DNA from 2 places in the Mesorhizobium sp. BE184 genome. Region 1 is predicted to be linked to the other one. Evidence: predicted binding sites of a transcription regulator. Region 1 holds the regulator's gene; the other holds the start of a gene.

Region 1 (10,554 bases):
TCGACGTATTTCGACCAGAACAAGAAGACCTACGCGGCGCCTGAATACCGCAAGTTCTCCTACGTCCGGCTCGAGCCGGAAGACATCATGGATCTGAGCGCGGTCAGCGACCAGCAGGTGGCCGAGGACTACGAGAAGAACAAGGCGCGCTACACGACACCGGAAACGCGCACCATCGAACAGCTTGTGTTCAAGTCGGCCGACGACGCCAAGGCGGCGTTCGATTCGCTGAAAAGCGGCGCGACCTTCGACAAGCTTGTAACTGCGGAAGGCAAAACCCAGGCCGATACCCTGCTCGGCACGCTGCCGAAGGACAAGATCGCCGACAAGGCCGTCGCGGACGCCGCCTTCGCGCTGAACGTCAACGAGGTCAGCCCGGTCGTCCAGGGCTCCTTTGGCCCGGTGCTCCTGCGCGTTACCGACATCAAGCCGGAGGTGGTCAAGCCGGTTGCCGAGGTGTCCCAGCAGATCAAGAAGGATCTTGCGCTTGCCGAAGCCAGTCGCATCCTGCTCGATGTGCACGATTCTTATGAAGACGCCCGCGCCGGCGGCGCTTCCATGCAGGAAGCCGCCGACAAGCTGAAGCTCAAGGTGGTCACCATCGATGCCATCGACCGCTCCGCGCGCAAGCCGGATGGCGCCGTCATCGAGACCCTGCCCGAATCGGCCTCGCTCATTCGTTCCGTCTTCGACGCCGAAACCGGCATCGAGAATGAAGGCCTGACGACCGCCGACAATGGCTATGTCTTCTATGAGGTCAGCGCCATCACCCCTGCCCGCGACCGGACGCTGGATGAAGTGCGCCAGAAGGTCATCGCCGACTGGACCGCGGCGGAAACGTCCAAGCGGCTTACCGCCAAGGCGGAAGAACTCGAAAAGCGGGCCAAGGACGGCACGGCCCTCGACGCCATCGCCGGCGAGCTCAAGCTCGAAAAGCAGACTAAGCGCGGATTGAAACGCGAGGCCGACGACGCCGACTTCGGCAAGGACGGCACCGCCGCCATGTTCGGCGTCGGCGAAGGCGGCACCGGCGTCGTGGCGGCCCCGACGGGCGAGGCCAAGATCCTGTTCAAGGTGGCGGAAGTCTTCGAGCCGGCAGGCGCGGACGCCAGCACCGTACCGGCGGAAGCACAGAAATCCTTCGCCTCCGGCCTGTCGGACGATCTGCTCGATCAGTTGGTCGCGCAGTTGCAGACGCAGTACAGCGTGCAGATCGACCAGACCGCGATGACCCAGGCGCTCGCCCAATGAGCGCACTGAAGCCGCATATCGCCAAGGTTGCGGTTGGCGACGTCCTGTCCTTCGACGAGGCGCGCGAGGCGTTTGAGGTCATCATGTCCGGCGACGCTACGCCCGGCCAGATCGGGGCTTTCCTGATGGCGCTGCGCGTGCGCGGCGAAAGCGTGCATGAGATTTCCGCCGCGGTCGCCACCATGCGCGCCAAGATGCTGCGGGTCGATGCACCCGCCGGCGCGATCGACATCGTCGGAACCGGCGGCGACGGCCTGCACAGCGTGAATATCTCCACCGCTTCCGCATTCGTCATCGCTGCATGCGGCGTTCCGGTCGCCAAGCACGGCAACCGGGCGCTGTCTTCGTTGACCGGAGCCGCCGATGTCCTGGCCGCGCTCGGCGTCAACATCGAACTGCAACCGGAGGCGATCAGCCGCTGCATCCACGAGGCCGGTGTCGGCTTCATGTTCTCGCCGTCGCATCATCCGGCGATGAAACATGTCGGGCCGACGCGCGTCGAACTGGGCATCCGTACCATCTTCAACCTTATCGGTCCGCTTTCCAATCCCGCCGGCGTCGACCGCCAGATGGTCGGCGTCTTCTCGCCCGAATGGACCATTCCGGTCGCCGAAACACTCAAGGCGCTTGGCACCAAATACGCCTGGGTGGCGCATGGCGACGGCTATGACGAGATCACCACGACCGGTGAAACGCAGGTGGCGGAACTGTCCGACGGGACGATCCGCACCTTCACGCTGACTCCGGAGGCTTTCGGCATCGCCCGCCACACCCAGGAAGAGCTCAATGGCGGCGACGCGGCTTTCAATGCCAATGCGCTGCGCACCATGCTCGAAGGAGCGCCCGGCGCGTTCCGCGATACGGTTCTGATGAATGCCGGCGCCGGTCTCGTGGTCGCCGGCAAGACCGCCAAGCTCGCAGAAGGCATCGCCATGGCCGCCGAGGCGATCGACAACGGCCGGGCGGTTGCCGTCCTCGACAAGCTCATCGCTGTTTCCAACAGGTAACGCGATGGCCGATATCCTGAAAAAGATCGAAGCCTACAAGCGCGACGAGATCGCGGAAGCCAAGGCCCGCGTCCCGCTTGCGGAAATCAAGGCGCGCGCCGCCGATGCCAGCGCGCCCCGCGGCTTCATAGCCGCTCTGCAGGCCAAGCGCGCAGCCGGCAAGATAGGTTTGATCGCCGAGATCAAGAAGGCGAGCCCTTCCAAGGGCCTCATCCGCGCCGATTTCGATCCGCCTTCTCTCGCCGCAGCCTATGCGAAGGGCGGCGCGGCGTGCCTGTCCGTGTTGACCGACCGGCCCTCCTTCCAGGGCGCGCCGGAGTTCCTGACCGGGGCCCGCAACGCCGTGTCCCTGCCGGCGCTGCGCAAGGATTTTCTCTTCGACCCCTATCAGGTCCATGAGGCGCGGGCCTGGGGCGCCGACGCCGTCCTCATCATCATGGCCAGCGTCGATGACGCGATGGCGGCCGAACTTGAGGATACGGCGTTTTCGCTCGGGATGGACGTTCTCATCGAAGTGCATGACGAAGCCGAGACCGAGCGGGCGCTTCGGCTGAAATCAAGGCTGATCGGCATCAACAATCGCGACCTGCGCACCTTCGAGACGACGTTGCAGACCTCCGAACGGCTCGCCTCGATGATCCCGAACGATCGCCTGCTGGTGTCCGAAAGCGGCATCTTCACCAATGAAGATTGCCGCAGGCTGCAGAAAAGCGGGATCGATACCTTCCTGGTCGGCGAAAGCCTGATGCGGCAGCCCGACGTGACGCAAGCGACGCGCGCGCTGCTCAGCCTCGACATCGCCGCGGCGCAGGCCTGAGATGGCCGGCGATTCGCTGCCCGTCCCAGGCCTCACCCATATCGGCGCCACCGGCGAAGCCAACATGGTCGATGTCGGCGGCAAGGCCGAGACTGTTCGCTTCGCGGTGGCCGAAGGGTTCGTCTCCATGCAGCCGGAAACGCTGCGCATGATCCTCGACGGCAATGCCAGGAAGGGCGACGTGCTGGGCACCGCGCGCATCGCCGGTATCATGGCCGCCAAGAAGACGCATGAGCTGATCCCGCTCTGCCACCCGCTTCTGCTGACCAAGGTGTCGGTGGAGATCGAGCCCGACGAAAGCTTGCCGGGCTTGCGCGTGACGGCGCAAGCCCGCGTAACCGGCAAGACAGGCGTGGAAATGGAAGCGCTGACGGCAGCCTCCGTCGCCTGCCTGACCATCTACGACATGGCCAAGGCCGTAGACCGGGCCATGGTCATATCCGGCATTCGGCTGAAGCTGAAAAGCGGCGGAAAATCAGGCGATTACGAGGCGGCGTGATGGCGCTTGTTCCAGTCGCCGAAGCACTGCAGCGCCTGCTGGACGGCGTTGAGCCCTTGCCCGCCGAGAACGTCGCGCTGCACGAGGCTTTCGAGCGTGTCCTTGCACAGCCTCTGGTCGCCCGGCGTACCCAGCCGCCCTTCCACGCTTCCGCCATGGACGGCTACGCGGTCAAGGCGGCCGATGTGTCGACCGCGCCCGCCCAGCTCACCGTGATCGGCGCCGCGCCGGCTGGCCAGGGATTTGCCGGTACTGTGGAGCGCGGCCAGACAGTGCGTGTCTTCACCGGCGCACCGCTGCCGGCGGGTGCCGACACGGTCGTCATCCAGGAAAACGTCCGCGCCACCGGCAACGGCGTCATTGAGGTGCTGGAACCGGCCAGCCCTGGCCGCAATGTGCGAAAGGCCGGCCTCGATTTTGCCGACGGCGACGTCGTCCTTGAAAAAGGCCGGCTGCTCGATCCCGCGGCCCTTTCGCTGGCGGCTTCGGCAAACTATCCGCGAGTCCCCGTCATCGGCCAGCCGCTCGTCGCCATCATCGCCACCGGCGACGAATTGATGCTGCCGGGCGCTGAACTCGGGCCAGACCAGATCATCTCGTCCAATGCCTATGGCGTCGCCGCCGCGGCCCGCTCGGTTGGCGCGCAAGCCATTGATCTCGGCATCGCCAAGGACAGCAAGGACGCCATCGCAGCCCTGGTGCGCAAGGCGGTGGCGGCTGGCGCAAACGTCATCGTCACGCTCGGCGGCGCTTCCGTCGGCGATCACGATCTCGTCCACGACGTGCTCACCGGCGAGGGCATGACGCTGGATTTCTGGAAGATCGCCATGCGTCCCGGCAAACCGCTGATGTTCGGGCGCATGGGGCCCATCCGCTGCGTTGGCTTGCCTGGCAACCCGGTGGCGAGCCTCGTTTGTACGCAGCTGTTCCTCAAGCCGCTGCTGGCCCGCCTTGGCGGGCGGCAATTCGTGCAAGACATCCGCGAGGCACAGCTTGCCGCCCCGATGGCCGAAAACGACCAGCGCCAGGATTATGTGCGCGCCGTCGTCCACGATGGAGCAAGCAGCCTAACGGCGACGCCTTTCAGCGTGCAGGATTCGTCCATGCTGCGCATGATGGCCGACGCCAACGGCCTGATCGTGCGCGAGCCTTTCGCCCCCGCCGCCGCAGCCGGGGACCCGTGCAAGGTGCTGATGCTGCGCTGACGCCCGCGTGGCGGCGGGCTTGCTGAACAAAACGTCAACACATTCATTAAACTTTAAACGGTTGCGGAACACAACTGGAACAGATAGTGTTTGTTCTGGGTTTGTTTTTTCGATTCTGTTCGACACCCTTGGGGGCCGCAATGCTGACGCGCAAGCAACATGAACTGCTTCTTTTCATCCATGAAAGGCTGAAGGAAAGCGGCATTCCCCCTTCCTTCGACGAGATGAAGGAGGCGCTGGATCTGGCTTCGAAGTCGGGCATCCACAGGCTCATCACGGCGCTGGAAGAGCGCGGCTTCATCCGCCGGCTGCCGAACCGCGCCCGCGCCCTGGAAGTGCTTCGCCTGCCGGATTCGATCGCGCCAGGTCTCAACGCCGCGCGGAAATTCTCGCCCGGAATTATCCAGGGTGGCCTCGGCAGGCCGCAACCGAAGGAGCCGACCCGTCTGCAGGCCGCCGGCAACGACGACGATGCCGCCGCCGCCATTTCCATTCCCGTCATGGGCCGCATCGCCGCCGGCGTGCCGATCGACGCCATCCAGCACAAGACCCATTCGATTTCCGTGCCGCCGGACATGATTTCGGGCGGCGAGCACTACGCGCTCGAGGTCAAGGGCGATTCGATGATCGAGGCCGGCATTTTCGACGGCGACACGGTCATCATCCGCAACGCCAACACCGCCAGCCCCGGTGAGATCATCGTCGCCCTGGTGGACGACGAGGAGGCGACCCTCAAGCGCTTCCGCCGCAAGGGCGCATCCATCGCGCTGGAAGCGGCGAACCCCGCCTATGAAACCCGCATCTTCGGCCCCGACCGGGTCAAGGTGCAGGGTCGGCTGGTCGGGCTGATCAGGCGCTACTGATCCGGATCAGCGGCTTGGCTTGGCTTGGCTTGACGTATCGAATCCGACACGCGGCTTGGAGTTTGCCGCGCATGGTTGCGTCATTCATCTTCCGAATTTTGCTCGTCTTCCGCATTTCGTCTTTGACGGCTCGCGTCCTGGCGTGACCGGCGCTCGAACGGCGGCAGTCCCCTCGCCTCGCGCGAGAACTGCCGCTGCACGTGCCAGGGCCGGTAGTCGCCAACGATGGCGAACTGGATTTCCGCTGGCGCGGCGGCTGACTGCGGAGCGAAATACACGGCGGCGCTGCCCGATTGCGCAAGCTCCTGTCTGGTGATGACCGCAACCAGCGGGTCATGGCAGGGATCGGAAGCGGTTGCGTCGTCGATGACGATCAAGGCCGCGAATCCGCAGGCATTGCCGGCCGACCGTTCGTCCTTCACCCGCGCCACGATTGCCCCCGAGACGTGCCGCGCCACGCAACTGTCCGGTGTGCAGAGAAATGGCGTGCCGGGCGGGAGGTCGAGCGCGCCGGTTGTGACCAGCCTTGTTTCTTCGCCTTTGAGGGTTTCGGGCCCGATCACAGTTTCCGCATCAAGCGCGCGACGCCAGTTGTCGATGGTGAACTGGTTCGGCTTCGGCCGATTGACGGCGAGTTCGCCGCCGCCGATCGGCATGGCGATCAGATGCGCATCCTCCGCGACCAGGACGTCCGGCGTTCGCACGCTCGGCATGGCGAGTATGCCGCCAAGCGCGAACGGAATGGCCGCCAGGCGCAGCCGGGTCGTCGCCACGGTCGCGATCACCAGCGCGACGGTGACGAGCAGGACGGACTGGATGGACACCAGCCCGACCGCATCGACTGGCGACCGCACGGAAATCCAATCGGAGATGGCGATCATCGCCGTCAGCCCCTTTCCCACCACGTAGAGAAATGGCCCGTCGGCGCCGAACGGCATGGCGATGGCGGAGAGCACCGCGAAGGGCATCACCGCCAGCGAGACGATGGGCATCACGGCGAGGTTGGCGAACAGGCTGAGCGGCGACACGCGCTGGAAGTGCCACATGGCGAACAAGGCGGTGGCGCTGCCGGCGATGATCGTGGTCGCGGCGATGCCGACCCCGGCGCTGAAGAACCGGCCCGTGAGATCGGCGAGGAGTGAGCGCTCCGCCGGCGGGCCGCTTGCGCTTTTGGTCGCGCGGTAGTCCGACCACCACGCATAGGCGCCAACCAGCGCCGCGGTCGCTGCGAACGACATCTGGAAGCTCGGGCCGACCACCTCGTGCGGCGACACCAGGATGACGATGACCGCCGAGATGGCGAGGTTGCGCATGGTCAGCGCCGCGCGGTCGAACAGCACCGCCGTCAGCATCACCGCCAGCATGATGAAGCTGCGCTCGGCGGCGACAACGACGCCCGAAATGGAAAGGTACGCCGCGATCGAAAACAGCGCCGCCGCGGCGGCATATTTCTTCACCGGGCGTCGCGAAGAAAAGCCGGGAAACAGCGCGAAGGCGGCGCGCAGCATCACCATCACCGTGCCGGCGACCAGCGCCATGTGCAGCCCGGAAATCGAGATGATGTGGTAGATGCCGGTGCGCCGCATCGCCTCGTTGATCGGCTCGGGAATGCCGGCGCGCACGCCGACCATGAGGGCGGCGGCGATTTCGCCTTCCGGTCCGCCAATGGTGGCGCGGATGCGGCCTGCGATGGCGTCGCGGATATTCTGCACCGCCGTCGCCAGCCGCGCCTTGAGCGGCACCTCCTTGATTGGCTCCAGCTTGGGATTGCTGAGGAAAAAGCCGCTGCCGCCCAGGCCCTCGAAATAGCTTTCGAAGGAGAAGTCGTAGCCGCCCGGCCTCACCGGCCCGGTCGGCGGCAAAAGTCGCACGAAGCCGCTGACCTGCGATCCCGCCATTGTTCCGGCCGGGATGGCGCGGGCCGACAGCCGCACGCGCTCCGGTTGGTAACGCAGCTTCGGCCGCGCGGTCGAAATCACGTCCAGCGTCAGCCGCACCCGGCCGCTGGCCAGTTCGTCGATTGAAACGACCCGACCGGTCAGGCGCGTGGAAATGTCCGACCCGAGCGTCTCGCCGCCGCCCCGCCAGGTCTCGACCTTCGCCGCCAGAACGCCGAGCGCGCAAAAGAACCCGACAGCGAACAAAAGATGCATTTTCGGCTGCGAGCGGCAGGCGAGCATCAGGCAGGCCAAAGCCACGACGCACATGACCGGCTGCAGGAAACCGGGTTCGGATGCCACCGCGAAATAGAACAGGGCTCCAGTGGCCAGGAAGACAGGAACGAGCAGGAAGCCGACGCCTCGGTCGAGTTCCGTACCGGAGGCCACGGCAAGGCTGCGGCCAAGGTCATGGACGGAAATCCGGCCAAGACTTTGCGCGAGCCGCCATCTGGCCGGACCGGGCCGGGAAAGCTGGATCTTTCCGGGCAGATATTCCGCGGGAAGGATTTCACCTTGAGGGGCAGGTCCGTGCGCCGGCTCCCGCAACGGCGACGCTGCTGCGCCGTCATCGGCTGTGACCGGCGAGCTTCGCATAGCCGCGGTATCTACCCGCAACCCGGCATGAGAATCCGGCGCCGGCGTCGGCGCGAACAGCGACCGTTCGCTGACGTCGCGGTCAGCTTTCCCGCTGTCTTTGCCGCCCCGGCCCTGCCCCGCCATCGGGTCTGCCCCTTGCGCCCATGCCCCCCTATGCTACATGAACGCCCGGCGCGGAAAAGTCCGCCAATGCCCGAAGGTTCTGAAGAGTTCTATGTCCGAAACGGTCGTTACCCGCTTTGCCCCCTCGCCCACCGGCTATCTCCATATCGGCGGCGCGCGCACGGCGCTGTTCAACTGGCTCTATGCCAGGCATACGGGCGGCACGATGCTGCTGCGCATCGAGGATACCGACCGCGAACGCTCCACCGATGCGGCCACCGCCGCCATCCTTGATGGACTGTCCTGGCTTGGCCTGACCTGGGAGGGCGAGCCGGTCTCGCAATTCGAGCGCGCCGCTCGCCACCGCGAGGTGGCCGAGGAACTGGTTCGCAACGGCAAGGCCTATTATTGCTACGCCACGCCGGCGGAACTGGAGGCGATGCGCGAGAAGGCCCGCGCCGAAGGGCGCCCGCCCCGCTACGACGGCCGCTGGCGCGACCGCGACCCGTCGGAGGCGCCTGCCGGCGTGCGCGGCGCGATCCGCATCAAGGCTCCGTCCGAGGGCGAAACTCTGGTGCGCGACAAGGTGCAGGGCGACGTGCGCTTTCCCAACAAGGACCTCGACGATTTCATCATCCTGCGCTCCGACGGCAACCCGACCTACATGCATGCCGTGGTGGTCGACGATCATGACATGGGCGTCACCGACATCATCCGCGGCGACGACCACCTGACCAACGCAGCGCGCCAGACGGTGATCTACGACGCCATGGGCTGGACCGTGCCGAGGATGGCGCATATTCCGCTCATTCACGGCGCCGACGGAGCGAAGCTGTCCAAGCGCCATGGCGCGCTCGGCGTCGAGGCCTATCGCGCCATGGGCTATCTGCCCGAGGCGCTGCTGAACTATCTGGCGCGGCTTGGCTGGAGCCATGGCGACGACGAAATCATGTCCGTGGCCGACATGGTCTCGTGGTTCGACATTGTCGACGTCAACAAGGGCGCCGCGCGCTTCGACTTCGCCAAGCTCGAAGCGCTGAATGGCGTTCACATGCGCGCCATGGACGACGCGGCGCTGACGAATATCTTCATCGAGACGCTGCCGCATCTGCCGAATGGCGAGGCGCTGGCCGCGAAGCTGGACGAGAAGGCCAAGGACCGGCTGCTACAGGCCATGCCCGGGCTGAAGGAGCGCGCCAGGACACTGGTGGAGCTGGCCGACAGCGCCTATTTCCTCGTCGCCGACCGGCCGCTGGCGCTGGACGAGAAGGCGCACGCGATTCTCGACGCCGATGCCAAAGCCGTGCTTGCGGCATTGCTGCCGGGATTTGAGGCCGTGACCGACTGGAACGCGGCATCGACTGAGGCCGTCGTACGGTCTTATTCCGAGGCAAACGGCCTTAAGCTCGGCAAGCTTGCGCAGCCCTTGCGCGCCGCTCTGACGGGCCGCAGCACGTCTCCCGGCGTGTTCGACGTTCTGGCCGTGCTGGGTCGCGACGAAAGTCTGGCGCGCATCGGCGATCAAATCGATTAGAGGGGACCTGGCACAAGAAATTGGCATTGAAAGGCGCGTATTGCGGTGCAACATTAGCGTTGGACTAATCAGGCATGCACCCTCGGGCGGGGTAGTGTTCTCGCGCATTCAAAAATTTTTCCAACGCTTTGCGTTGCAAGATAATTTTGCCTGAAGGGCAAGAGGAAACAAAAGGAGTTTGCGATGACCGAAAAGACTGCAACACTGGACCTGGGCGGCAAGTCCCACCAGTTCAAGGTCCGAAGCGGCTCCATCGGCCCGGACGTCATCGACATCGGTGCACTCTACTCGACGACGGGCGCTTTCACCTACGATCCAGGCTTCACCTCGACCGCCGCCTGTGAATCGGAAATCACCTTCATCGACGGCGATGCTGGCGTTTTGCTGCACCGCGGCTATCCGATCGACCAGTTGGCCGAGCATGGCGACTTCCTCGAAGTCTGCTACCTGCTTCTTTACGGCGAGCTGCCGACCAAGGCCCAGAAGGACGATTTCGATTACCGCGTGACGCGCCACACCATGGTGCATGAGCAGATGTCGCGCTTCTTCACCGGGTTCCGCCGCGACGCGCATCCGATGGCCGTCATGTGTGGCGTCGTCGGGGCGCTGTCGGCGTTCTATCACGACTCCACCGACATCTCGGATCCGTACCAGCGCATGGTCGCTTCCATGCGCCTGATCGCAAAAATGCCGACCATCGCCGCCATGGCCTACAAGTACCATATCGGCCAGCCCTTCA
Region 2 (10,554 bases), on a different contig from region 1:
TCACCATTACCCTGGTGGAAATTATCGCCGCCGGCGCAAACCCGGAAGCCAAGGTGCTGGTCACTGACCTTATCCTTGGCTTTGTCCTGAACATGGGTCTTGGCGCTGCGGTCGGCGTGATCGGCGGCATGCTCATTGTCCGCTTCGTCGAGCGGCTGAACCTCGATCACGGCCTGCTGCCGATCTTCGTTCTCACCCTGTCGCTCATGGTGTTCGCCGCTGCCGGCACGATCGGCGGGTCAGGCTTTCTGGCCGTTTATCTGGCGGGCCTTGTCGCCGGCAATTCGGACATCCGCGCCGTCACCATCATCAAGCGGTTCCAGGACGGCATGTCATGGCTGGCGCAGATCATCATGTTCCTGATCCTCGGCCTGTTCGCGACTCCATCGCAGTTCCCGGCCATACTCGTGCCGGCAATCCTGCTCGGCCTGTTCCTGATGTTCGTCGCCCGTCCGCTCGCGGTCTGGCTCTGCCTGCTGCCCTTTCGCTTGCCGAGACCGGAGGTTGCCTTCATCTCGTGGGTCGGCCTGCGCGGCGCCGTCTCCATCCTGCTTGCCATCACCCCGCTCCTGAGCGGTCTTGAACATGGTCGCCTGATCTTCAACACCGCCTTCATCATCGTGCTGGTCTCGCTCGTCGTTCAGGGCTGGACCGTCGGCCCGTTGGCGCGCCGCCTCGGCCTGATCGTACCGGCGCGCATCGGCCCGCTCGACAAGGTCGAGCTGGAACTGCCCGGTTCCGCCCACCACGAACTGCTTGCCTACCGCGTCGTTCCCGGCAGCCCGGTGGCCCGTGGCGAACGCATCCCGCGCTGGGCGCGTCCGTCGCTCGTCGTGCGCGAAGGTCGCTCCATGCGTTTCCAGGACATGGGCCGGCTGGCAGCCGGCGACCACGTCTACATCTTCGTCCCCGACCGTTATCCCCGCCTCCTGGACAGGTTGTTCGCCAGCCGCGCTGTGGTCGATCCGGAAGACGCCGAGTTCTTCGGCGCCTTTGCCGTCGATCCCAACCGCTCCGGTGAGGAGCTCGAGGCCGCCTATGGCCCGGGCCTGACCCTTGAGGAGCAAAAGCTCACCGTTGCCGAACTCGTCACGCAGCGGTTGGGCGGCAAGGCCGAATATGCCGATCGGACCTCCATCGGGCCGATCGAATTGATCGTACGCGACGTCGACGAGAAGGGACGCATCACCGGCCTCGGCCTCTCCTTCGAACCCACGGCGCCGGTTGCCCGCGTGCCTGTCTTCCTCAGCGCCGGCGAAATGAAGGACCGTTTCGTTGCCCTGTTGCGCAACTGGCGCGGCGCTCCCAGGGACGTCAAGGTTGAGACCGAGCCGTCGGAACTGGCGACCGCGACCGCGGAAGGACCGCAATTGCCCGTCAAAGCCGAAAAACGCCCGGGCGAATCCTGACGTACCGACGGTGCGGCGTTCTGCGTGGTTTTTCGTCTCATGGCCCCCCAGCGGAGCTTGCATCGCCCGTGGCGGATAGTAAGGTCCGCCCGGATTTCCGCAGGAGCGAACGATACATGGCCGACTTCAAGACACTCGACGACATTGGCGACGTGGGAGGCAAGCGCGTTCTGGTGCGCGTCGATCTCAACGTTCCGGTCGCCGACGGCAAGGTCGGCGACACCACCCGCATCGAACGCATCATCCCGACGCTTGAAGAATTGTCGAAGAAGGGCGCCAAGGTCATCCTGCTCGCCCATTTCGGTCGGCCAAAAGGCGGTCCCGCGGCGGAATTCTCGCTCGATCCCATCGCCGCCGCTATCGAGGCGATCCTCGGCAAGCCCGTCGCCTTCGCCGCCTCCTGCATCGGCGAGGAAGCCTCGAAGGCCGTCGCCGCCATGAAGGATGGCGATATCCTGCTTCTGGAGAATACGCGCTTTCACAAGGGCGAGGAGAAGAACGACCCCGCCTTTACAGAGCAGTTGGCCGCCAACGGCGACATCTACGTCAATGACGCGTTTTCGACCGCGCATCGCGCGCATGCCTCGACCGAGGGACTGGCGAGGCAACTGCCCGCCTACGCCGGACGGACGATGGAAGCTGAACTGAAAGCGCTCGAAAAAGGCCTCGGCAAGCCGGCCAAGCCAGTCATCGCCATTGTCGGCGGCGCCAAGGTTTCGACCAAGATCGATCTCCTGATGAACCTGGTGAAGAAGGTCGATGCGCTGGTGATCGGCGGCGGCATGGCCAACACCTTCCTCGCCGCGCAAGGCGCCAATGTCGGCAAGTCGCTTTGCGAGCACGATCTGGCGGATACAGCCAGGCAGATCATGACCGAAGCCGCGCAAGCCGGCTGCGCTATCGTGCTGCCGTCTGACGGCGTCATCGCCCGCGAGTTCAAGGCTGGCGCTACCTCCGAGACCGTCGCCATCGACAAGGTGCCGGCAGACGCGATGATCCTCGATGTCGGCGAAAAGACCGTCGCGTCCGTCAATGAGTGGATCGACCGCGCCGCGACGCTGGTCTGGAACGGCCCTCTGGGCGCGTTCGAGATCGAGCCGTTCGACGCCGCCACGGTTTCCGCAGCAAAGCATGCGGCAGCGCGCACCAGGGCAGGCAAGCTCGTTTCCGTCGCTGGCGGCGGCGATACCGTCGCGGCGCTGAATCATGCGGGCGTCGCTGACGATTTCACCTATGTTTCGACCGCCGGCGGCGCCTTTCTCGAATGGATGGAAGGCAAGCCGCTGCCGGGCGTCGAAGTGCTGAAGGCTTGACGGCCGTCACGAACGCTGCCAGTGCGCCGCTACCATCCACGGCGGTGTCGTGGCGTTGAAGCGCCGCTTCAGCTATTGAATTTTTAGAAATCGTCGATGTGGGAGAATGAGATGAACAAGGACATGGCCGCACAGGCCGCAAGCAAGGACGGCTTCATTGCAGCCCTCGACCAGTCGGGCGGCTCGACGCCGAAGGCGCTCAAGCTTTACGGCATCGACGAAAGCGCCTGGTCGAACGAGGCGGGAATGTTCGACCTCGTCCATCAGATGCGCACGCGGATCATCAAGTCGCCTGCCTTCACCGGCGACAAGGTCATGGGCGCCATCCTGTTCGAGCAGACCATGGACCGTGACATCGACGGTGTGCCGACTGCGCAGTATCTCTGGGAAAAGCGCCATGTCGTGCCGTTCCTGAAGGTCGATAAGGGGTTGGCGGACGAGAAGGACGGCGTCAAGCTGATGAAGCCGATGCCGGACCTCGACACGCTGCTGAAGCGCGCCGTCGCCAAGGGAATATTCGGTACCAAGATGCGCTCGGTGATCGATGCGGCAAACCCGAAAGGCATCGCCGCCGTCGTCGCCCAGCAGTTCGAGATCGGCAGGCAGATCCTGGGGCATGGCCTCGTCCCGATCATCGAACCCGAAGTGACGATTTCCATCCCGGACAAGGCGGAAGCCGAGGACATTCTGCTGGCCGAGATCAGGAAGCATCTCGATGAGGTGCCCGCCGGCAAGCAGATCATGTTGAAGCTGACCCTGCCGAACAAAGCCAATCTCTATAAGCCGCTGATCGACGATCCCCGCGTCATGCGCGTGGTCGCGCTCTCCGGCGGCTACTCCCGCGACGACGCCAATGCAAAGCTGAAACAGAATGTCGGCATGATCGCCAGCTTCTCGCGCGCCTTGACCGAAGGCCTGTCGGCCGGCCAGAGCGACGAGCAGTTCAACGCTGCGCTGGGCGCGGCGATCGACAGCATTTTCCAGGCCTCCCGCGCCGGCGGCAAGACAGCCTGACCGCGACACCTTGCGTGATCTGATCAAGCCCGGGCCTCGCGCCCGGGTTTTTCATGACTGAGCCGCAAAAAGTTTGCGGTTACCTGTCGCAAACCGCCTTTGCCGAACGTCCTTTGCTTGTCAGCAAAGGAGCAGACCATGTCGAAGAACAGGATCGTGCCGCGCGAGGAATGGTTCCGCGCCCACGAAAAGCACCTCGCCCGCGAGAAGGAACTGACTCGCCTGCGCGAAAAGATCGCCGCCGAGCGTCGCGAACTGCCGTGGCTGAAGATCAGGAAGGACTATGTCTTCGAGACCGAGCGCGGACCGGAACATTTGGCCGACCTGTTCAACGGCAAGAGCCAGCTCATCGTCTATCATTTCATGTTCGGCCCCGGCGCCGACTATCGCTGCGAGGGCTGTTCGTTCCTGGCCGACCACATCGACGGCGCCGACCAGCATCTCAGGCATCATGACGTTTCCCTGAAAGTGGTGGCGCGCGCGCCGCTGGCCGAATTTCTTCCCTACAAGCTGCGCATGGGCTGGAAGTTCGACTGGGTGTCGTCCTACGCCAGCGATTTCAATTTCGACATGCAGGTCTCCTTCACCGAAAAGCAGATTGCTGAAGGCGATACCAGCTACAATTTCCAGAAGCGTACGCTGACTTCGCGCGACCTGCCCGGCGCCAGCGTTTTCTACAAGGATGCGGCCGGCAACATCTTCCTGACCTTCATCACGCGCGCCCGCGGCGGTGAACCGCTGATAACGACCTACGACTATCTCGACATGACGCCCAAGGGCCGACAGGAAAACGGTCCCTACGGCGGGCTGATGGACTGGGTTCGCCTGCATGATGAATACCGGCACGCCGATGAACACGGTACAAACTGTTGCCAATGACGTGACGGCAGGAGTTCACCTGCCAGGAATGATGCGCTAAGCCTTTTGACGTCGCTCTCGTCAAAGCCTTGGCCCATGTCCCGTCTCGCCGCCCTCGCCACCTGGCTCGCCTTCCCCGTCTATATCTGGCAGGGGATGGGCGTTCGCCGGCGCACGACGCGCATGGTGCCTGCGACCGGCCCGGTCATCCACGATATCGAAGGCAGCGAGCCGGCCATCGCCTTGCTGGTTCTCGGCGATTCCTCGGCTGCCTCGGTCGGCATCGGCCGCTCGGAGGACGGGCTCGCGCACCAGATCGCGCTGCAGATCGCCGAACGGACCGGCAGGGCGGTGCGGTGGCGGGCCGCGGGGTTCAACTCGGCCACGTCAGCGCAGATACGTCAGGACGTGCTCCCCAATCTGGCGCCCGACCCGTGGACGCATATCGTGCTGACCATCGGCACCAACGACACCAAGAATTTTCACTCCGTGCCCCGCTTCAAGAAGGATTTCGGCGGCCTTCTTTACGGCCTTCGCGCCAAGTGGCCGCAGGCTCGCATTGTCTGGTCACCCGTACTCGAATTCACCCGCGCGCCGGCCATGCCCGATTGGCTGGGCCGGATACTGGAAGTGCGGGCTCGCGAGATGAACCGGATGGGCGAGCGTCTCTGCAATGAACGCGGCGCGATTGCCCTGCCGCGCCTGCCGATCATCGATCCCGAGGCGGGCTTCGCCAGCGACGGCTTCCACGCTTCCGAACTTGGCTACCGGGCATGGGCGGAACACATGCTGCCCGGCGTGCTGGGCGGAGAGGAAGCCGCGATCTGAGTCAGGGGCTCCAGTGTCCCAGCAGACCGGCGAGCGATGTCGCCGCCAGCGCCAGCACCGCCAGCTTCCAGAAATCGGCGCGGCGCTTCAAGCCCGGCCAGCCGAGCGGCTTGATGATCTGGATCGCCATCAGCGCGATAATCACGAGCGCGAGAAATTTGGTCATGCCGTTTCGGATGTCCGGTCGCTCGTTTCGAGCGGATACTTGAGCCAGATGCCTTTGAGCAGGTGTGCCGGCCCACGTCAAAGCCGAATGAAGTCCGTCCTTAGTCAGATGGACGGGACGCAGGCCTTAACGCTAGAACTGGCTGAAAACATATCTGGGAGGATAGGTGTTGGCGTCACGGTATCACGAGATCTACGACGGCTGGAAACGCGATCCGGAAGCGTTCTGGGCCGACGCTACCCAGGCGATCGACTGGTATCGCCCGGCCGACACGATCTTCGATCCGGCCGGCGGCGTCTACGGCCGCTGGTTCACTGGCGCCACCTGCAATACCTGCTTCAATGCCGTCGATCGACATGTCGACGGCGGCCGCGCCGATCAGCTCGCGCTGATTCACGACAGCGCCATGACCGGCAAGGTACAAAAATTCACCTTCGCCGAACTCAAGCGCGAGGTTGTGGCGCTGGCCTCCGTGCTGCGTAACCAGGGCGTCCAGAAAGGCGACCGGGTCATCCTCTACATGCCAATGGTGCCGGAAGCAGCGATTGCCATGCTCGCCTGCGCGCGGCTTGGCGCAGTGCATTCGGTCGTGTTCGGCGGCTTTGCCGCGCGCGAACTCGCCACCCGCATCGACGATGCCCGTCCGAAGGTGATCGTCTCGGCGTCCTGCGGTCTCGAACCCGGCCGGGTCGTGCCCTACAAGCCGCTGCTCGACGGCGCCATCGAACTGTCGCGGCACAAGCCGGACCGCTGCATCATTCTCCAGCGCGACGAACTGCGCTGCGAACTGATTGACGGCCGCGATCTGGACTATGCCGATGCCGTGGCGCGCGAGCGGGCCGCCGGCGCCAATGTCGACTGCGTGCCCGTCGCCGCCACCGACCCGCTCTACGTGCTCTATACCTCCGGCACCACCGGCCAGCCGAAGGGCGTGGTGCGGGACAATGGCGGCCATATGGTCATGCTGAAATGGTCGATGGAGAACGAGTTCGGCGTCAAGCCCGGCGAGGTGTTCTGGGCCGCGTCGGATGTCGGCTGGGTGGTCGGCCATTCCTACATCGTCTATGCGCCGCTGTTGCATGGCTGCACCACCGTCATGTTCGAAGGCAAGCCTGTCGGCACGCCCGATGCCGGTACATTCTGGCGCGTCATCGCCGACCATGGCGTCGTCGCGCTCTTCACCGCGCCGACAGCGTTTCGCGCCATCAAGGGGCAGGACCCAAGGGGCGAGTTCGTGCCGAAATACGATCTGTCGAAGTTCCGCACCCTGTTCCTCGCCGGCGAGCGCGCCGATCCGGAAACGGTCAAATGGGCCGAGCAGAAGCTTGGCGTGCCGGTGATCGACCACTGGTGGCAGACCGAAACCGGCGCGCCCATCACCCAGAATCCGGTCGGCCTCGGCATGCTGCCGGTGAAATACGGTTCGCCCGGCGTGCCGATGCCCGGTTACGACATCCGCGTGCTGGACGATGCCGGCCATGAGGTGCCGCGCGACACGCTCGGCAATGTCGTTCTTAAGCTGCCTTTGCCACCCGGCTGCCTGCCCACCCTCTGGAACGCCGACAGACGCTTCCGGCAGGCCTACCTCGACGAATTCCCCGGCTACTACAAGACCGCCGACGCCGGCATCGTCGACGAGGACGGCTATCTCTTCGTCATGGCGCGCACTGACGACATCATCAATGTCGCCGGCCACAGGCTTTCGACCGGAGCGATGGAAGAGGTGCTGGCCGAGCATCCCGATGTCGCCGAATGCGCGGTGATCGGCATCGCCGACGCCATGAAGGGGCAGGTGCCGCTCGGCTTCGTCGTCCTCAACGCCGGCGTCTCACGCGAGCACGCGGAGATCGAGAGAGAGGCCGTGCGGCTCGTGCGCGACCGCATCGGCCCGGTCGCGGCCTTCAAGACCGTGGTGACGATCAAGCGCCTGCCGAAAACCCGCTCCGGCAAGATCCTGCGCGGCACCATGCAGAAGATCGCCGACCGCGAAGACTGGACCATGCCGGCCACCATCGACGATCCGGCGATCCTCGAAGAGATCGCCGCCGCGCTCGGGACGAGGAACATCGGCAGCTAGGTCAGGACCCGGTTGGCTTGCCTGCGTCCCAGTTCGGCACGCAAAGGTTAAGGCCCAACCTCGTATGGCCCTGAAAGCAGGACTGTCACCTGTGAATCGTCGGTGGATAAGCTGTGGAAAACACAAGATGTTGCGGTGAACAAACCATGAAAATCGAGCCATCTCTGATTCGTCGCTGATTCGTTCCGCCTTTGATCGAAATGTTAATTCAAACCAGGCCAAAACCACCCAAGGCGTTAAAACCGGTTAGGAAATATTAGCAATTTCATAATGTTGGCAGACCTCGCTCAACTCCAATCCATTCGGATTTCGGATTTCGCCGGCAAAAGTTAACGACGAGACCTCCGGCAGGCAAAATCGCCGCTGGAGCGATTCAGCATGTGGTGCCCATCCTACCGTGCCAATCCACATTTAGCCGTGAACAGACCATGAATCGGGCCGAGTCAGCGATTCGTCGCTGATTCGTTCCAGACTCGTTCCATATCTTAATTTCGGCGCCGAGAACGATGCCAGACAGCAGCCTTGCCGCCTTTCGGGCAACATTCTGCTTTCACCTGGTCCAGTCAGACCCTATGTGTCGAAAGCAGTTTCAGGAAAAATGCGCAGGGTATCGTCGAGAATTGCATCCCTCAGCCGCCAGGCTGTGCATTCCAGACGACCACGGTCAGATCACGGGCGAGAAAAGTCCTCCCACACTGATGAACATCCAGCCGAAAACGAATGAACCGCTGATCCTCTCCGGGCGCGACGTCACCGCCGTGTTGGGGCCGACCAACACCGGCAAGACACATCTGGCGATCGAGCGGATGGTCGCCCACGAAAGCGGCGTCATCGGACTTCCGCTGCGCCTGCTGGCGCGCGAGGTCTATGCGCGGCTGTGCGAGAAGGTCGGCGCCCACAAGGTGTCGCTGATCACCGGCGAGGAAAAGATCCAGCCGGTCGGCGCCAAATATTCCGTCTGTACGGTCGAAGCCATGCCGCGCGAAACCGATGCCGCTTTCGTGGCCATCGACGAGGTGCAGTTGGCTGGCGACCTCGAACGCGGCCACATCTTCACCGACCGCATCCTGCACCTGCGCGGCCGCCAGGAAACCCTGCTGCTCGGCGCGGCGACCATGCACGGCATTCTGCAGCGGCTCTTGAAAGGCGTGTCGGTGGTGACGCGGCCGCGTCTTTCGCATCTCGCCTATTCAGGCTCCAAGAAGCTGACGCGCCTGCCGCGCCGCACAGCCATCGTCGCTTTCTCGGCCGACGAAGTGTACGCCATTGCCGAACTGATCCGCCGCCAGCAGGGCGGCGCCGCCGTCGTGCTCGGCGCGCTGTCGCCACGCACCCGCAATGCCCAGGTGGCGCTCTATCAGTCGGGCGATGTCGATTATCTGATCGCCACAGACGCCATCGGAATGGGCCTGAACCTCGACGTCGACCACGTCGCGTTCGCCCAGAACCGCAAGTTCGACGGCTACCAGTACCGCCAGCTCACCGCCGCCGAACTCGGCCAGATCGCCGGGCGCGCCGGACGCCATCTGCGTGATGGCACCTTCGGCGTCACCGGCAAGGTCGATCCTTTCGAGGATGACCTGATCCACAAGCTCGAAAGCCATGAGTTCGAGCCGGTGAAGGTCTTGCAGTGGCGCACCGCGAACTTCGATTTCACCAGCCTGGATGCCTTGAAGCGCTCGATCGAAACCAACGCCCCGGTCGAAGGCCTGACGCGGGCGCTGCCGGCGGTGGATGCGCAGGCGCTCGAATTTCTTTCCAAGGATAGCGAAATCCGCGCCCTCGCCACCGGCCTTGAGCGCGTCTCGCTGCTATGGGAAGCCTGCGCCCTGCCCGACTACCGCAAGATCGCACCGGCCCAGCATGCCGACCTCATCGCCTCGATCTATATGGACCTCGCCAGGCACGGCCATGTCGACGAGACATACATGGCCGAGCAGGTTCGCCGCGCCGATACGACCGAAGGCGATATCGATACGCTGTCGCACCGCATCGCCCAGATCCGCACCTGGACCTTCGTCTCCAACCGGCCTGGATGGCTTGCCGATCAGACACATTGGCAGCAAAAGACCCGAGAAATCGAAGACAGATTGTCGGATGCCCTGCATGAACGGTTGACGAAACGCTTCGTAGACCGCAGGACTTCCGTCCTTATGCGGCGCCTGAGAGAAAATACGATGCCCGAAGCGGAAATAGACGCGACCGGAACCGTGCTGGTCGAAGGCCATCACGTTGGAGAATTGCAGGGTTTTCGCTTTACGGCCGACCAGAGCGCCGGCGGCGAGGATGCCAAGGCGGTGCGCACCGCCGCGCAGAAGGCGCTGGCGGCCGAGTTCGAAGCGCGGGCCGAACGGTTCGCCGCCTCCGGCAACAACGACATAGCCCTGGGGTCGGACGGCGTGCTGCGCTGGATCGGCGCACCGGTGGGCACGCTGGTCGCCGGCGAGGACATGCTCAAGCCGCGCCTGGTGCTGCTGGCCGACGAGCAGTTGACCGGCCCGGCGCGCGACAAGGTTGCGGTCCGTGCCGAGCGCTTCGTCAATTTCCAGATCGAGACGCTGCTCAAGCCCCTGGTCGATCTGCGCGACGCTGAACAGCTTTCCGGCATTGCCCGCGGCATCGCTTTTCAGCTCGTCGAGCATCTCGGCCTCATCAATCGACGCGACATCGCCGAGGAGATGAAATCGCTGGAGCAGGATGGCCGAGCGGCGCTGCGCCGCCTGGGCGTGCGCTTCGGCGCCTACCATGTCTTCGTGCCGACGCTGATCAAGCCGGCGCCTGCCGGGCTTGTTACGCTGCTTTGGGCGCTGAAGAACGACGGCAAGGACAAGCCCGGCTTCGGCGATGTCGTCCATGCGCTGGCTTCCGGCAGGACATCCGCGGTCATCG

What was found. The regulator LexA, encoded in region 1, represses DNA repair genes until DNA is damaged. The targets are predictions, from matches to a motif close to TGTTCNNNNTGTGTTCNG.
Region 2: J2X35_RS13705 (helicase-related protein) is a predicted target of LexA. The motif match lies at 8,129-8,146, and genes of this name have one in related genera.

What each region holds. Positions count from the first base shown of each region.
Region 1 covers NZ_JAVDVU010000001.1:1,347,084-1,357,637, forward strand. Annotated here, with positions in the region: gene J2X35_RS06630 (SurA N-terminal domain-containing protein) at 1-1,251, shown strand, start outside; gene trpD (anthranilate phosphoribosyltransferase) at 1,248-2,258, shown strand; gene trpC (indole-3-glycerol phosphate synthase TrpC) at 2,263-3,075, shown strand; gene moaC (cyclic pyranopterin monophosphate synthase MoaC) at 3,077-3,574, shown strand; gene glp (gephyrin-like molybdotransferase Glp) at 3,574-4,779, shown strand; gene lexA (transcriptional repressor LexA) at 4,920-5,642, shown strand; gene J2X35_RS06660 (ComEC/Rec2 family competence protein) at 5,723-8,302, opposite strand; gene gltX (glutamate--tRNA ligase) at 8,394-9,815, shown strand; gene gltA (citrate synthase) at 9,999-10,554, shown strand, end outside.
Region 2 covers NZ_JAVDVU010000003.1:26,045-36,598, reverse strand. Annotated here, with positions in the region: gene J2X35_RS13740 (potassium/proton antiporter) at 1-1,409, shown strand, start outside; gene J2X35_RS13735 (phosphoglycerate kinase) at 1,526-2,722, shown strand; gene J2X35_RS13730 (fructose bisphosphate aldolase) at 2,834-3,736, shown strand; gene J2X35_RS13725 (thioredoxin family protein) at 3,875-4,615, shown strand; gene J2X35_RS13720 (SGNH/GDSL hydrolase family protein) at 4,691-5,422, shown strand; gene J2X35_RS13715 (hypothetical protein) at 5,424-5,588, opposite strand; gene J2X35_RS13710 (propionyl-CoA synthetase) at 5,758-7,665, shown strand; gene J2X35_RS13705 (helicase-related protein) at 8,364-10,554, shown strand, end outside.